Regions from separate parts of the Limnohabitans sp. 2KL-27 genome, predicted to be linked through region 2. Evidence: predicted binding sites of a transcription regulator. Region 2 holds the regulator's gene; the other holds the start of a gene.
The links. Region 2 encodes NrdR, which represses ribonucleotide reductase genes. Its sites were predicted from a motif close to CACNANATNTNGTG; they were not measured.

Region 1 (5,629 bases), 1.2 Mb from region 2:
TGCGTTTGTCGGCCGCAGTCATGCGGCGAGGGCTGGCTGTTGGAGATGCAGCAGCAGACGCTGAGCCTGCATCAGCGCCGGAGAATGAGGGCATCGCAGTCGGCGATGCAGGTTTGACTTGTTCGTCCCAGGACAACATAAAAAATTCCAGTTCTCAAATTATGAAAGCAAGCGCACAAAAATCAAAGAAGCGATTCACTTTTTCGATGTGCACGACCGTGAAGTGTTGTTCAATTGCATCGCACTTGGCTTGTCACAGCAAAGTGCAATGCTTTTCAAATCACTGACAGGCTTCACAACCAGGGTCGTCGATCGCGCAAAACTTGACGTCGGTGGCGGGTGACGTATTCATTGCTGCTTGCGCGGCGGCTGCAGCGGCGTCCATGGCACTTGTGCCACTGGCGGGAGAACCCGAGGAAGACACCGCGTTGTGTGAGCCGGAATTCACCGTGGATTTCTCAACTTGCGTAGCGCTGGATGTGCGCAAGTAGTAAGTGGTTTTCAGGCCACGCAACCAAGCGAGCTTGTAAGTGTCATCGAGCTTTTTGCCCGACGCACCAGCCATGTAAATGTTGAGCGACTGGGCTTGGTCAATCCATTTTTGACGACGCGCTGCAGCTTCCACCAGCCACGTGGTTTCAACCTCAAACGCGGTGGCGTAGAGCGCTTTGATTTCTTGTGGCACGCGGTCGATGGGGCGCAGCGAGCCGTCGAAGTGCTTCAGGTCCATGACCATGACGTCGTCCCACAGGCCCAAGCGCTTCAAGTCACGCACCAAGTAGCCGTTGATCACGGTGAACTCACCAGAGAGGTTGGACTTGACCGAGAGATTGCCAAAGCAAGGCTCGATCGAGGCATCGACGCCAATGATGTTGGAAATCGTGGCGGTGGGGGCAATGGCGACACAGTTGGAGTTGCGCATGCCGTCAGCAGCAATTTTTTGGCGCAGCGTATCCCAATCGAGCGTGGATGAACGGTCGACTTCGACATAGCCGCCGCGTTCGCGCTCCAGCAGGTTCAGCGTGTCCAGAGGCAAGATGCCCTGATCCCACAGCGAGCCTTTGTAGGTGGCGTATTGACCACGCTCTTTGGCCAGTTCGGTCGAAGCCCAATAGGCGTAATAGCAAATCGCTTCCATGGACTGGTCGGCAAATTCCACCGCCGCTTGGGAAGCGTAGGGGACGCGCATTTCGTACAGCGAATCCTGAAAGCCCATCAAGCCCAGACCAACAGGACGGTGGCGCATGTTGGAGTCACGGGCTTTCTTGACGGCGTAGTAATTGATGTCGATCACGTTGTCCAGCATGCGCATGGCGATCGTGATGGTCTTTTTCAATTTGTCGTGGTCAATGACTTTCCCGTCGGCGCTGTCTTTGAGGTGGCGCGACAAGTTGACCGAGCCGAGGTTGCAGACCGCGGTTTCGGTGTCGCTGGTGTTGAGCGTGATCTCGGTGCACAGGTTGGACGAGTGAACCACGCCGACGTGCTGCTGCGGCGAGCGCACGTTGCAAGGGTCCTTGAAAGTGATCCAGGGGTGGCCGGTTTCAAACAGCATCGACAGCATCTTGCGCCACAGGTCGGTGGCGGGCAAGGTCTTGCTGGGCTTGATTTCGCCGCGTGCGGCTTTTTGTTCGTAAGCCACGTAGGCTTTTTCAAAGGCCAAGCCAAACAGATCGTGCAAATCGGGCACGTCCGATGGCGAGAACAGGGTCCAGCTGCCCTTTTCCATCACGCGGCGCATGAACAGATCGGGAATCCAGTTGGCCGTGTTCATGTCATGGGTGCGGCGGCGGTCATCGCCAGTGTTCTTGCGCAGTTCCAGGAATTCTTCGATGTCCAGGTGCCAGGTTTCCAAATAGGTGCAGACGGCACCCTTGCGCTTGCCGCCCTGATTGACTGCTACGGCTGTGTCGTTGACCACTTTCAGGAAAGGCACCACGCCTTGCGATTCGCCGTTGGTGCCCTTGATGTGCGAGCCCATGGCACGTACGCGTGTCCAGTCGTTGCCCAGGCCGCCCGCAAACTTGGACAGCAGAGCGTTTTCTTTGATCGACTCGTAAATGCCGTCCAGATCGTCGGGCACGGTGGTCAGGTAGCAGCTGGAGAGTTGCGAACGCAAAGTGCCGCTGTTGAACAGCGTGGGTGTGGAAGACATGAAGTCGAACGAGGACAGGATCTCGTAAAACTCGATGGCACGGGCTTCGCGGTTGATTTCGTTGAGCGACAAGCCCATGGCCACGCGCATGAAGAAGGCCTGAGGCATCTCGATGCGGGTCTTGCGCACGTGCAGGAAGTAGCGGTCATACAGAGTTTGCAGGCCCAGGTAATCAAACTGCAGATCGCGCTCGGGCTTGAGCGCTGCGGCCAGTTGCTTGAGGTCGAACTGGAGCAGTTTCTCATCCAGCAGGTCGTTGTCCACGCCCTTTTTGATGAATTGCGGGAAGTAGTTGATGTACTCCTCGGCCATCTGGTCTTGCGTCACTTCCTTGCCCAGGATTTCTTTGGCGATGGTGTGCATCAGCAGACGGGCAGTGACGTAGGTGTAGTCCGGGTCTTTCTCGATCAGGGTGCGTGATGCGAGGATGGATGCTTTGTAGACCTCTTCCATGGGCACGCCGTCATACAGGTTGCGCATGGTTTCAGCCACGATGGGCTCGGGGCTCACATCCTTGCCCAAGCCTGCGCAGGCATTGATCATCAGCGTTTTGAGGTAATCCAGGTCCAGTGCGACGCGTTGACCGCCATCGATCACGTGCAGACGTGGCTCGGCAGGTGTGGGCGCCACTTGCTGTTGTTGCGCACGCTCTTGGGTGCGACGCTCACGGTAAAGCACATAGGCGCGTGCAACTTCGTGGTTGCTGCTGCGCATCAGGCCCAGCTCGACTTGGTCTTGGACGTCTTCGATGTGGAAGGTGCCGCCCCCGGGACGTGAACGGACCAAAGCGCGAACCACGTTTTGGGTCAATTCTTCGACCACTTCCCGCACGCTGGCAGACGCTGCGCCTTGGGTGCCGTGTACCGCCAAAAACGCTTTCATCAGGGCAACGGCGATCTTGTTCGGTTCAAAGGGCACCACGGCGCCATTGCGGCGAATGATCTGGTAATTGGCAAGTGCCTGCAAGCTGGGGAGGCTGCTTTGTCCAGCTTCAGGCTGGCGAATCAGGGCAGGTGATGGGGAGGCGATGTTCAGGGCTGATTGCATGGTTATTTCTTTGAATTTTGGTGATCTTGGGCTGTGAGACAAGACACTTGAACTGGCGTCTTGTTTAATTGTGAAAATTTGTAAGAGACACTATATCTGGTGTCTGCCATCTACACAAGCCACTACAGGTAGTGTACCGGCCTGTTTTATCAGTCAACTGGGAAGTGGGCCAAAAAATCCATGCGCCAGCGTTGGGGCTGCGATCTTTCACTTGCTGAAAAAAAGCCCGGGAAGGCCGGTTTTGACTGGTTTGCATGTGGCCGATTCAGGCCTGATGCGGCTTGCCAAGCAATTTTTGTTTTGAAAGCCTTGATTGACGCGATGCGCGTGATCGCAGTTGTCTCCCAAGTCCAAACCACCCGTCTCCTGGATGCTTGAGTTGGGGCCATGAAAATATATTTTTTGCCTTGGGCGGCGAGGACGGATCAGGGAAACACCTGAGGCGGAAAATCCAACAGTTGCTGCAAACGCAGCCATTGGAAGCCCGGGCCCGGATCCATTTTTCTGCCCGGCGCAATGTGTTCGTGCCCAGCCAGATGGGCGATGGGATAGTGGCGGCGGATATCCCCGCACAGTTGGGCCAGTTGTTGGTATTGCGCGTCTTCGAAGGTGTCGCCTTCCAGACCTTCAAGTTCAATACCGATCGAGTCGTCGTTGCAGTGGGGCCGGCCCCTGTATTGGGACTGTCCGGCATGCCATGCCCGGTCGTCGCAGCTGACAAATTGCCAAAGCGAGCCATCACGGCGGATGTAAAAGTGCGATGAGACTTCCAGCCCTCGGATGCTCTGGAAATAGGGATGGGCATCCCAATCGAGTTGGTTGGTGAACAGGCGCTGCACGCTGTCTCCGCCATATTGTCCGGGAGGCAGACTGATCGAGTGGATCACGATCAGGTCAATGCAGGCCCTTGCTGGCCGTGGCCCGAAATTGGGCGACCTCAGCCGTTGAGCATGTGCATGCCAGCCTTCTTGCCAAGTGGCAGGCGAGGTGTGGTCTGAATCAGGCACCCGCATGAATGCCATCATTTCAGATGGGGTTGCGGTCTTGCGCTGCAGTCCGATGCTCGGTGCTGCAGTAAAGCCCTTTTTGGCCTGACACCGCTTCTTCTTGCGGCAGATGAATCCCGCAATGGGCACAGGTGACCATTTCCGAGGGCGTCGGAGCCTTTGGGGTGGATGGCGGCTTGTCCTGTTTTGCCACTTTGCCGCGCTTGATCGCCCAGATGACCAACAAAACCACCAACAGCAAAAACAGATATTTCATCCCATGCGCCCCAGCAAGACTTCCATGACAAATCGGGAACCTGCATAAGACAGGAGCAACAAACTCGCGCCGATGTAGAGCACCCGCACGGCCCGGCGACCTCGCCAGCCCCATTGGCTGCGGCCCAAAAGCAAGACGGCAAATGTCAACCAGGACAGCATGGCAAAAATGGTTTTGTGGTCCCACCGCCAGCGGCCTTGTCCCTGTCCATAAAGCGCATCACCAAACAAAATGCCCGCCACCAAGGTGGCGGTCAGCAAAACAAAACCGGCCAGCACGAAACGGAAGGTCAGGCGCTCCAGCGTCAAGAGTGGCACGCCACTGCTCGCGTCATGGGCTTGCCGAATATCCCGTTCAGCGCGGGTCATCATCCAGGCGTGCGCCACGGCTGCACCAAACATGCCGTAAGCAGACAAACCCAAAGCCCAATGCAAGGGCAACCAAGCCGAAGCTTGCGCTGACAGGGGGGTGCCCGGGAAAAACCAGGCCAGAACGACGGCGATGGCCCCCAAACTGCCCATGGCCCAGCGGGCTTTGAATTTGGGGAAAAACTGACTCTCTAATATATAAGCGCTCACCACCAGCCAAGCGGTCACCGAAATCGCTGGTGCAAAGCCGAAGTGGACAGGGCCGACCAGCAAGCTCAAGAGCGCTAGGGCATGCGCGGCCCAAGCGAGCCACAACAGGCGACGTGCTTGCGTGTGTGTCAGCCGCTCTCCCGCCAAGGCTGGCAGGCCATAGGCCAACGCCGCCAGCACGGTGGCGGGCAGCATCCAAAATGGGGGACTCGCTAAAATCATGACACCGAGTTTAGCCTTTCAGGCGCTGCCGCTGGGGCGGTGCCAACAAGCTGGACCGGAAAATTCTGGATTTTCCCCATGGCCTCCGCCCTGACCGACAAACTCTCACGCCTCGTCAAGACCCTCAGCGGACAGGCCCGCATCACCGAATCCAACGTGGCCGACATGCTGCGCGAGGTGCGCATGGCCTTGCTCGAAGCCGACGTGGCCCTGCCGGTGGTGCGCGATTTCATTGCCCGCGTGAAGGAAAAAGCCTTGGGCCAGGAGGTCATGGGTTCTTTGAAGCCTGGCCAAGCCCTGGTGGGGGTGGTCAACCGCGAATTGGCCGCCACCATGGGCGAGGGCGTGTCGGACATCAACCTGG
Region 2 (5,629 bases):
TGGACCTGCAGGCAGTCCATCGCTTCTTGCGCCAGGTGTTGGGCCACCGTGTGTTGGCGGTTTTCGCTGGCGGTGTTCAGCGTTCTGAGGGTCAACTGCGTGGCTCCCACCAGGCCAATGCCCAGAACGGCCGAAGCGATCAGGGCTTCGATCAGGGCCACACCTTGCTGGGCTGATGCGGTGCGGGTCATGGCGCGCCCTCGCTCCAGCTGCCTTGAATGCGCTGCAGGCGTGTGGCATCGATGCCCTGCGGCCAGTTGAGGATGTAGGCGTTGCGCCCTTCGGGCCGCGCCAGCACGGTGCCCGATCGCCATTCGGGCAGGCCCGACTCCACCACCAGCTGGCCTTCGATGGTCCCGGCCTGCCAGCCGCGCATTTTGTCGTCGTTGCAGCCCGAATCGATCAGGACACTGCCGTGAATGCGCACACCCACGCCGATGCGCGGACAGCGCTGGGCACAGGCCTGGGCTGAAAACACCAGCAGAGCCGGGTTGTCCACCGAGCCCACGTTGTCTTGCCAGTCGGCGGGACTGTCAATCCAGTAAATGGTGCGCGCAGGGGTGCTGCGCGCGGTCAGGCCATTGCGTTCTTGGGCTGAGGACCAGGCTTGCAGTTGTGCGTCGGTGATGTCACCCAACACACTGCGCCAAGCGGCGCGTGTGCAGGGGCTGCGGGGACTGGCGGTGTCAGGTCCGTTTTGGCTGCCTCCACCGGGCAAGCTGGCGGCGCTCAGGGCCAGGCAGGCATTTTTTTCGGCGCTGGAGAGGCTGCCATTGCCGTCGGTGTCCGCTGCCCAATGACTGAGCACCGCAGGGCCTTTGACGCTGTTGGCGCAGGCAGGGCCTTGGCTGTTTAGCGGACAGACCCGCAGCTTGGCGGCTGCGCTTTCGCTGACGCAGCCATTGAGCACGAGCGCCGCGGGCGCTGCCAGGGTGGGCGCTGGGGCCACGGTGGGCGCGAACAGGCTCTCTCGCACCAAGGCCTGGCTGTGCTGTCCGGCCATGTTGGCGCTGGCGTGCAGTGTGAGCACATGCGGCGACGTGAGCAGGTCGCGCGCGGCGATGGCGCTCAGCTGCGCTTGCGGCAGGGCCGGGTGTGGCATCAGCCCCAATGCACTGCATTGCCACTGCAGGCCGATCAAGCCTTTGGGGCAGGGGGTTGGGTGATTCAACAGATCCTGGATGGGCGTGGTCAGCAGCATGGCCTGTGCATGGGCCAAAGCCGCTTCAGCCGCCAACTGCGCTTGCTTGGCGCGGGCGTGGTTCTGGCTGGCCAATTGGTCCACCAACACGCTGCGTATGCTGTAAAAGCTGGTCAAGCTGGCCAGGATCACCAAAGCGATGGCCACCAGCAAAGTGATGGCGCCGCTTTGTTTGAAGGCGCGATGGCGTGTCATGGGCAAAACAGCGCCTGTTGGCTGGCCGGCAAGTCGTTGCGCAAATGCACGGTGTGCGTCAGGCTGACCTGCCGCGAGGGGTCGTTGGGCCATTGCGCCGTCAAGGCCATTTCAACGCTGCGGTGCAGCCAGCCTTGGCGCTGCTCACAGCGCAGTTGCCAGCGCAAATCGGTGATCTGCAGGTTGGCGTTGTCGGTGATGGCCAGCCAATCACCGCTGGCGCTGCAGGACCTTTTGGTTTGCAGCGCCTTGCCACTCAGCCGAAACCCCATGCATTCGTTCTTGTCTTGCTCGCCGTTGTGGTTGCGGTCGTGGCTGAACTCGATCTGCTTGCCCTTGATGCTGAAGTCTTCCGGGCCATCGCAAAACGCGTCTTTGCAGGCCGCAGGTGAACGGCTTGCCCAGGCGCCGGCGCTGTAATGGGCTTTGCGCAGCTCCCGGGCCATCCAGTCCATGGCCGAGCGCAGGTCGTGGTGCAGATGGCTGTCGTGCAAGGCCATGCGGTGGCCACGCAGGTGGGTGGAGAGCAAGGCGCTGCCAGCCGCCAGCACGACCCACCCGACCGACAAGCCCACCAGCAGGCCCATCAAGGTTTCCCCCCGTTCATGCGCGCCTGTCATGTGCTCGTCTGCCATGTGGTCACCGCCGCCAGCAGCGGTGGGGATCGCTGTCCAGGTGTTCGCCAGCGCCCAACAGCGCGGTGGCGCTGCCTTGCCAGCTCAGGCGCAAAGGCGTGCAGTCCCGGTCTGAGGCCTGGCTGTTCAAGGGGATGGCTTGGGCCGCATAGCCTTCGGCGCTGGCTTCGGTCAAGGTGATCTGGTAGTGCCCCAAGGGTGAGCGATCGCTGGCCCAGCCGAGGTCACTCAGGTTGTCGGCGTGGCTGTCGTGCTGGCTGCGCCAGCGGGCTTGGTCCATTTGCAGTTGCAGCAGCGCCGCTTGCCCATCGCTGCGGCGGGCCTGGCGCTGCTGCTGTTGGTAAGTGGGCAGGGCCAGGGCCCCGAGCAGCCCCATCAAGGCCACCACGGCCAGCAGTTCGGCCAAAGTCCAACCTCGGCTGTTTGGGAGGGGGTGGCGTTGGGGCGGGGCCATACCCCTGAGGGCCACGGGCATGAATGCTCTCCTGTTGTTTGTTTTTATTGTGGCCTTATGTATTCATCTTGTACAGTGCAACCCACCATGCGTCATCCCTCTTCAAACCCCGTCAAGGCACAGCCAAGCGCCCACGCCCAAGGCTTTACCTTGATCGAGGCCTTGGTGGTGTTGGTTTTGCTGGGCATTTTGGTGGGCATGGGCGCGCCCGCCATGTCGGATTTGCGGGCCAGGCACCAACTGCAAGCCCAAGCCGAGGGATTGCTGAACAGCCTGGTGCTCGCGCGCTCGGAGGCCTTGCGCCGCCAGCAGCGCATCAGCTTGTGCGCTCAGGCCAGTGGGGGTGGCTGTGACGCCAACGGCCAATGGCAACAAGGCTGGCTGGTGTTTGTAGATGGAAACGACAACGGCCTGCAAGATGCCGGTGAGGCGCTGATCGAGACGCACGCCGCCTTGCCGCCGGGCCTGAGACTGACCGCGACCAGCACTTTGAAAACTTACTTTTCCTATGGGCCAGAGGGGCGCAGTGCGACCGCCAATGGTGCGTTCATGGCCGGGACCTGGCGCTTTTGCCGGGCTTCATCTTCGGTCGGCTGGCAGGTGGTCAGCAACGCTTTGGGCAAGCCTAGGATGGCCAGCTACACACCGCAGGAATGCCCTTGAAGTCCAGGCTCGGGCCCATCGCCCCGAGCACCCTCAGCTTTGGACCTCGTCCACCAAGGTCTTGAATTCGTCGATGTCTTCAAAGTTGCGGTACACGCTGGCAAAGCGCACATACGCCACTTTGTCGAGCTTTTTGAGCTCGCGCATGACCAATTCGCCGATGCGGTGAGAAGCCACCTCGCGGATGCCCAGGTTCAAAAGTTTTTCTTCGATGCGCTCGATGGCGCTGTCCACCTGTTCGGTGCTGACGGGCCGTTTGCGCAAGGCCAGATTCAGGCTGCCGCGCAGTTTGTCGCGCTGGTAATCGATGCGCCGGCCATCCTTTTTGACGATGGCCGGGAAATTGACTTCAGGCTTTTCGTAAGTGGTGAAGCGCTTTTCACAGGCCCCACATTGGCGGCGTCGCCGGATGAAATCCCCGTCCTCGGCCAGACGTGTCTCGACCACCTGGGTTTCGAGGTGGCCGCAAAACGGGCATTTCATCGCGCGCGCCGATCAGCCGTAGACCGGGAAGCGACTGGTCAGCGCATGCACCTTGGCGCGCACAGTGGCCAGGTTGGCTTCGTCCAGCGGGTTGTCCAGCACATCCGCAATCAGGTGCGCCGTGGCGCGGGCTTCTTCGTCCTTAAAGCCCCGTGTCGTCATTGCCGGGGTGCCGATGCGCACGCCGCTGGTGACGAATGGCTTTTCAGGGTCGTTCGGGATCGCGTTCTTGTTGATGGTCATGTGGGCATTGCCCAACGCGGCTTCGGCCACCTTGCCGGTGATGCCCTTGGCACGCAGGTCCACCAACATGACGTGGCTCTGGGTGCCGCCACTCACGATGCGCAGGCCGCGAGCGGTCAAGGTCTCGGCGATGATTTGAGCATTCTTGATCACTTGGGCTTGGTAGGCCTTGAATTCGGGCTGCAGCGCTTCTTTGAAAGCCACGGCCTTGGCCGCAATCACATGCATCAGCGGGCCGCCTTGCAGGCCGGGGAAGATGGCGCTGTTGATGGCTTTTTCGTGCTCGGCCTTCATCAAGATGATGCCGCCACGGGGGCCGCGCAGGCTCTTGTGGGTGGTCGAGGTCACCACATCCGCGTGGGGCACGGGGTTGGGGTAGACGCCAGCAGCAATCAGACCCGCGTAGTGGGCCATGTCCACCAAAAAGATGGCACCGACTTCTTTGGCCACTTTGGCAAAGCGGGCAAAGTCGATGTGCAGCGAATAGGCCGATGCGCCGGCGATGATCAACTTGGGTTTGGTTTCGCGGGCTTTGGCTTCCATCGCGTCGTAGTCGATGGCTTCGTTCTTGTCCAAGCCGTAGGAGACCACGTTGAACCACTTGCCCGACATGTTCAGGGGCATGCCGTGGGTCAGGTGGCCGCCTTCGGCCAGGCTCATGCCCATGATGGTGTCTCCGGGTTTCAGGAAAGCCAGGAACACGGCTTCGTTGGCGGACGCGCCGCAGTGCGGCTGCACGTTGGCTGCTTCTGCGCCAAAGATTTGCTTGATGCGGTCAATGGCCAGTTGCTCGGCCACGTCCACGTGCTCGCAACCACCGTAGTAGCGCTTGCCCGGATAGCCTTCGGCGTATTTGTTGGTCAGCTGGCTGCCTTGGGCGGCCATGACGGCGGGCGAGGCGTAATTTTCGCTCGCGATCAGCTCGATGTGGTGTTCTTGGCGGGCGTTCTCGGCCTGGATGGCGGCAAACAGCTCGGGATCGGTTTGTTCAATCAGAATTTGGCGGTGGTACACGGCAGTCCTTCAGATGATGGAACCTCGCCGGGCAACTTGTGAAAAGTTCCCAACAAGGGCTGCCCAGGCGAACGGCTGAAAACCCGTGGCGGGCCTCTAAGGCCAGCTCCGGGCTGTGCGCTTCCCAGTGGTTCTGGGGTGGCCAGGCGGCCACCGCGCTCCACGTCAGAGTGATCCCACCTTGTCTTGGAAAAGAAGGGGCTCCTATCGCCAGTCGCGCACCTTGCTAGTGTAGCCGAGCGCTGCGGCCTTTCGGTCCCAGATCACTCAAAGCCGTGCCAGTCCGTTCTGGGTGAGCACAGCGGCGCTACCTTGTGCTTGAGTGACTTGTTCCAGCAATCTTTGCTCTGCCCGGACACGGTCCACGTACTGGCTCTCCAGGGCTTGGCCTGAAGACGTGCCATAGAGCGCCAAAGCTTCTTCCAGTGTGCTGCTTTGCTGCAGCAGGCTTTGCAAATGCCGAACCCCCACGCGCACATTGGTCAGGGGATCGAAAGCCGACAAGGGGCCGCCAAACTGGCCCAGCACTTCCGCATGGGCCTTGATTTCCAGTTGCATCAGGCCCACGGTGCCTTGGCTGCCCGAGGCAAACGGGTTGAATCGGGACTCAATCGCCACGATGGCCAGGATCAGGCTGGGGGGCAGTTGGCTGCGCTCGCCCAAGCGCCAGGCCTCGGCCACCATGGCCCCCATGGGCTCGGTGGAGACGCGGTATTTGCGGCTGAGCCAAAGGGTCACAGC

Region 1: a site for NrdR is predicted at 3,291-3,304, ahead of LHAB_RS06965 (ribonucleoside-diphosphate reductase subunit alpha). Genes of this name have one in related genera too.

What each region holds. Positions count from the first base shown of each region.
Region 1 is NZ_CXOP01000002.1:866,857-872,485, forward strand. It holds gene LHAB_RS06960 (ribonucleotide-diphosphate reductase subunit beta) at 1-94, opposite strand, end outside; gene LHAB_RS06965 (ribonucleoside-diphosphate reductase subunit alpha) at 281-3,202, opposite strand; gene LHAB_RS06970 (hypothetical protein) at 3,383-3,580, shown strand; gene ampD (1,6-anhydro-N-acetylmuramyl-L-alanine amidase AmpD) at 3,628-4,227, opposite strand; gene LHAB_RS06980 (PP0621 family protein) at 4,229-4,465, opposite strand; gene LHAB_RS06985 (cytochrome C assembly family protein) at 4,462-5,265, opposite strand; gene ffh (signal recognition particle protein) at 5,344-5,629, shown strand, end outside.
Region 2 is NZ_CXOP01000002.1:2,027,750-2,033,378, reverse strand. It holds gene LHAB_RS12570 (type IV pilus modification PilV family protein) at 1-191, opposite strand, end outside; gene LHAB_RS12565 (hypothetical protein) at 188-1,396, opposite strand; gene LHAB_RS12560 (hypothetical protein) at 1,393-2,031, opposite strand; gene LHAB_RS12555 (type IV pilin protein) at 2,036-2,506, opposite strand; gene LHAB_RS12550 (GspH/FimT family pseudopilin) at 2,573-3,148, shown strand; gene nrdR (transcriptional regulator NrdR) at 3,182-3,631, opposite strand; gene glyA (serine hydroxymethyltransferase) at 3,644-4,888, opposite strand; ZMP/ZTP riboswitch at 4,943-5,116, opposite strand; gene LHAB_RS12535 (transglycosylase SLT domain-containing protein) at 5,156-5,629, opposite strand, start outside.